One region of the Pseudomonas sp. C9-3 genome, then DNA from elsewhere that is predicted to be linked to it. Evidence: predicted binding sites of a transcription regulator. Region 1 holds the regulator's gene; the other holds the start of a gene.
What was found. Region 1 encodes sigma-54, which starts transcription at its own class of promoters, with help from an activator protein. Its sites were predicted from a motif close to ANTGGCATNNANNTTGCTNT; they were not measured.
Positions count from the first base shown of each region.

Region 2: RS899_RS01160 (pilin) is a predicted target of sigma-54. The motif match lies at 1,130-1,149, and genes of this name have one in related genera.

Region 1 is NZ_CP135919.1:366,551-369,018, forward strand. Features, by position in the region: gene hpf (ribosome hibernation-promoting factor, HPF/YfiA family) at 1-223, opposite strand, end outside; gene RS899_RS01665 (RNA polymerase factor sigma-54) at 302-1,804, opposite strand; gene lptB (LPS export ABC transporter ATP-binding protein) at 2,058-2,468, opposite strand, start outside.
Region 2 is NZ_CP135919.1:247,851-250,318, forward strand. Features, by position in the region: gene pilB (type IV-A pilus assembly ATPase PilB) at 1-970, opposite strand, end outside; gene RS899_RS01160 (pilin) at 1,196-1,606, shown strand; gene RS899_RS01165 (hypothetical protein) at 1,674-2,468, shown strand, end outside.

The DNA of each region.
Region 1 (2,468 bases):
CGATGGCCGCGTACATGTCTTCATGTTCGGCGCAGGCCACCACTTCGCCACCGGCGATGTGGAGGGTGGCTTCAATTTTCTGCTTCAGCTTCTCGACCTCCATGATGACCTGAACATTGGTGATCTTGTCGAAGTGGCGCTCCAGTCGGCCAAGTTTCTCGCCGACATAGTCGCGCAGGGCGTCGGTCACATCCAGTTGATGTCCACTGATGTTGACTTGCATACCGCTTTCTCCTTGTTGCCCGTGTGTAAGTGGCAGGTTATGGGGCCTGCCGCCGGAACACCTTGGCGTGGATCAACGTCACACCAGCCGCTTGCGCTCGCTCGAGGGAGAGATTCCTAGGGACTCCCGGTACTTGGCGACGGTACGACGTGCCACTTGAATGCCCTGTGCTTCCAGTAAACCAGCGATCTTGCTGTCACTCAATGGCTTTTTCGGACTTTCCGCCGCGACCAGTTTCTTGATGATCGCGCGGATCGCGGTGGACGAGCACTCGCCACCCTCGGAGGTGCTGACGTGGCTGGAGAAGAAATACTTCAGCTCGAAGATGCCACGCGGCGTGTGCATGAATTTCTGCGTGGTGACGCGGGAGATGGTCGATTCGTGCATGCCCACCGCTTCGGCGATGTCATGCAGGACCAGCGGTTTCATCGCCTCCTCGCCGTACTCGAGGAAGCCGCGCTGGTGCTCGACGATCTGGGTCGCCACCTTCATCAGTGTCTCGTTGCGGCTCTGCAGGCTCTTGATGAACCAGCGCGCTTCCTGCAACTGGTTGCGCATGAAGGTGTTGTCGGCGCTGGAGTCGGCGCGGCGCACCAGGCCCGCATACTGCGAGTTCACGCGCAGGCGCGGTACCGCTTCCTGGTTCAGTTCCACCAGCCAGCGCTCGTTGTGCTTGCGCACGATGACATCCGGAACCACGTATTCGGCTTCGCCGGATTCGATCTGCGAACCGGGGCGTGGGTGCAGCGACTGGATCAGCTCGATGGTCTCGCGCAGCTCGTCTTCCTTGAGCTTCATGCGTCGCATCAGCTGGCTGTAGTCGCGGCTGCCGAGCAGGTCCAGGTGGTCGTTGACCAGGCGGATGGCCTCGGCCAGCAGGTAGGTCTTGGTGGGCAGCTGGCGTAGCTGCAGCAGCAGGCATTCGCGCAGGTTGCGCGCACCGACTCCGGCAGGCTCGAGCTGCTGCACACGGCGCAGGACGACTTCCACTTCGTCCATTTCCACGCCCAGTTCAGGGTCGATGGAGGCGAGGATGTCTTCCAGGGATTCTTCGAGGTAACCGTCGTCGTTGATGCCGTCGATGATGCTCAGGGCGACCAGGCGATCGGTGTCGGACATCGGCGCCAGGTTCAGTTGCCAGAGCAGATGGCTCTGCAGGCTTTCGCCAGCGGAGGTGCGGGAAGTGAAGTCCCACTCGTCGTCATCGTTGCTGGGCAGGCTGCTGGCGCTGGTCTGGTAGATGTCTTCCCAGGCGGTGTCGACCGGAAGCTCGTTGGGGATGCGTTCGGCCCACTGGTCCTCGTCGAGGCTGTCGGCGTTGGGCGTAGTGCTTTCCTGAAAATTGTCCTGGGAGTTGCTGCTGGTGCCGTTGGCGCCCGATTCGGCGCCGTCGGCCATGGGATCGCTGTTGTCGTAGTCCTCGCCTTCTTCCTGGCGCTCCAGCATCGGGTTGGACTCCAGGGCTTCCTGGATTTCCTGTTGGAGGTCCAGCGTGGAGAGCTGGAGCAGTCGGATGGCCTGTTGCAGCTGCGGGGTCATCGTCAGCTGCTGGCCCATCTTGAGGACTAGCGATGGTTTCATGGCTGGAACTAGGCACCTTGTTCGCTGGCGCAAAGCGCGCCATATCCACGACTACGGACGCCGGGGCGCCGCGAGGAAGCAAATTATATGCCTGAGTTTGGACGCTTTGCCTAGGGGCTGTCGACCTTTCGTTACAACCCGGTTGCGCCAGCGGGGATCCGGCAGCCGGATACGTCATGGCGCAGCCGACAAGCCGCACCATGCAAGGGAGGGAAATGAGCTGCCGCGCCCAGGCAGGGCGCGGCTCGGGGCGTCAGAGGCGGAACTCGTGGCCCAGGTAGACTTCCTTCACCAGGTCGTTGGCGAGGATGCTCTCGGCATTACCTTCGGCGATCAACTGGCCGTCGTTGACGATGTACGCCGTCTCGCAGATATCCAGGGTCTCGCGGACGTTGTGGTCGGTGATCAGCACACCGATGCCCTTGGCCTTGAGGTGGTGGATGATCTGCTTGATGTCGCCGACGGAGATCGGGTCGACACCGGCGAAAGGTTCGTCCAGCAGGATGAACTTCGGCGAACTGGCCAGTGCACGGGCGATCTCCACGCGGCGACGCTCGCCACCGGACAGGCTCATGCCGAGGTTGTCGCGGATGTGGTGGATGTGGAACTCCTCGAGCAGGCTTTCCAGGGCTTCCTGGCGGCCGGCGCGATCCAGGTCGCTGCG
Region 2 (2,468 bases), 120 kb from region 1:
GAATCATGCCCTGTGGCTGCTTGAGTGCATCCAGATAGAGTTGCTTCTGCGCCTCCTCGTAACCCAGCGCATCGATGCCCATTTGCGCGCTGGAGGAGTCGAGGATCCGCATCACGATCTTTTCGCCCCACAAAGTGGGCAGGGTGTTGACGCGGAAATCGATGGACTTGGACTTCGATACCCGCATCTTGATGCGGCCGTCCTGGGGTTTGCGGCGCTCGGAGATATCCAGGCCGGCCATTACCTTCAGACGTGCGGAGATGCGGCTGGCCAGCTGGATCGGCGGCTTGGCGGTTTCATGCAGCATGCCGTCGGTACGAAAACGGACGCGGTAGATTTTCTCGTAGGGCTCGAAGTGCAGGTCGGAAGAGCCACCCTTGATGGCGTCCAGCAGCATCTTGTTTACGAAACGCACCACGGGTGCATCGTCGGCGTCGCCACCAATCGGTTCGTCCTTGGCCCCGGCATCGCCACTCTCGATGTCCAGGCCTTCGAGGTCCACGTCGCCGAGGTCTTCGAGGCCACTATTGGCGCTTTCGAAGAGCTTCTCGATGGCGTCGCCGAGTTTGTCGTCTTCGACCAGGATGGCTTCAGTCGTCAGGCCGGTGCTGAACTGAACGTCGGTGATCGCCTGGTGGTTGGTGGGGTCAGACAGGCCCACAAAGAGCTTGTTGCCGCGACGCCAGAGCGGCATCACGCGGTGCTGGCGCACCAGCTTTTCGCTGATCAGCTCCTTCGGCAGGCTTTCCTTGTCGAGTGACGCTAGGTCGAAATATGCGACGCCAAACTGGTCGGCCGCTAGCTCGGTCAGCGGCTTGCTCTTCACCAGTTTGTTCTGCACCAGATAGGTCACCAACGACAGCTTGTTGCGTTGGGCCTGTAGCTGCGCCTGCTGGGCGCTCTTTTCATCCAGCAGCTCGGCAATCACCAGTTGGCGAGCGAGCCCGGACAGCACGACTTGATCGTTCATGGGAGATGCCCAGCAATGAATTGGTTGCCTTATATCGCAGATGCCCAAGTCTGCCAAATTGACATCAGTGGGCTGTCAAATTTTGTCACTTCCTGCGTAATTTTCTCTCGATCTATTTCCTTCACTCCTACAGGGTAGCGGTTTTCAGGGTGTAGGAGATTTGGCACGGAAGCTGCTTCATCGGAATCAGGTCCAACGACCTCTTCTACAAACCTGGAGAGAATTATGAAGGCTCAAAAAGGCTTCACCCTGATCGAACTCATGATCGTGGTTGCAATCATCGGCATCCTGGCCGCCATCGCCATCCCGGCTTACAGCAACTATCAGGCTAAAGCCAAGCTGGCTGCTGGTCTGGCTGAGGCTTCCGCTGGTAAAACCGCTTTCGAAAGCAAGGTGAACGACGGTGAGGACTTCACCACTCCGGCTGCGATCGGCCTGACCGCTTCTACTGGCAACTGCACTCTTGCCGCGACTGCCACCGCTGGTGCCGGTTCCATCACTTGCAATATCAAGAACGCCCCATCCCAAGTTAAAACTGCTGTCATCACTTGGGCGCGCACTGCATCGGGTGATTGGTCCTGCAAGACCACTGGTGTAACCGATACCACACTGCTTCCGAAGTCTTGCGCGAACTAAGCTCAAGCTTCATTAAAGAGACCGCTTAGGCGGTCTCTTTTTTTATTGAATAGGTCACGAGGTGCGTTTGAAACGCTTAAGTGTAAATGCAGGTGCTTGGGCGGCATTGGCGATTTGCTTGTTCGTAATCGGTGGGATCTATGCCCTCGGCGCAAATGGTGCCTTTTACTTCGATGATTTTCGCCCCTTCTCTGGATTGAGCTCTGTAACCGACAGCCAGTCCGCTATTTATTTTATTTTCTCCGACACCTCGGGTCCGCTTGGTCGGCCCTTGAGCATGTTGAGCTTCCTGCTGAACCAGTCTGACTGGCCTGATCACCCGGCAGGTTTCTTTCGCATCAATATCCTGATTCACCTGATCAATGGCTTGTTGATCGCGGGAGCCTCCGGAGCACTGTTCCGTCTGATGGGGGCAAGGCACCGCAGGGCCGCCTGGATGGCTGTCTTCGCTGCGGCGTTCTGGCTTGTCCTGCCGTTGAACGTTTCCACATCGCTGATCGCTGTCCAGCGCATGGCGAGCCTGTCCGCGCTGTTTGTCTTTGCCGGAATCTGGATGTATTTGCAGGGGTTGCTTGTACAGGAGCGACGTTTTGCAGCTGGAGTGGCATGGCAGATCGCTGGCTTGGCCATGACTGTCCCGGCCGTTCTTGCGAAAGAAGGCGGAGCATTGTTGCCCGTATTGGTTTTCGTTCTGGAAGTGACTGTGTTGCGCCCTGTCACGGCGGTAGAGCGCTGGCGCGGGCTACGGAAACTGTTGAGCGGAGCAGCTCTGGTATTGATCGTGGGTTACCTTGGTTCAACGCTGCTGAATGCGGGTGGTTACTCTGATAGAGACTTCAACCTGATCCAGCGCGTGATGACC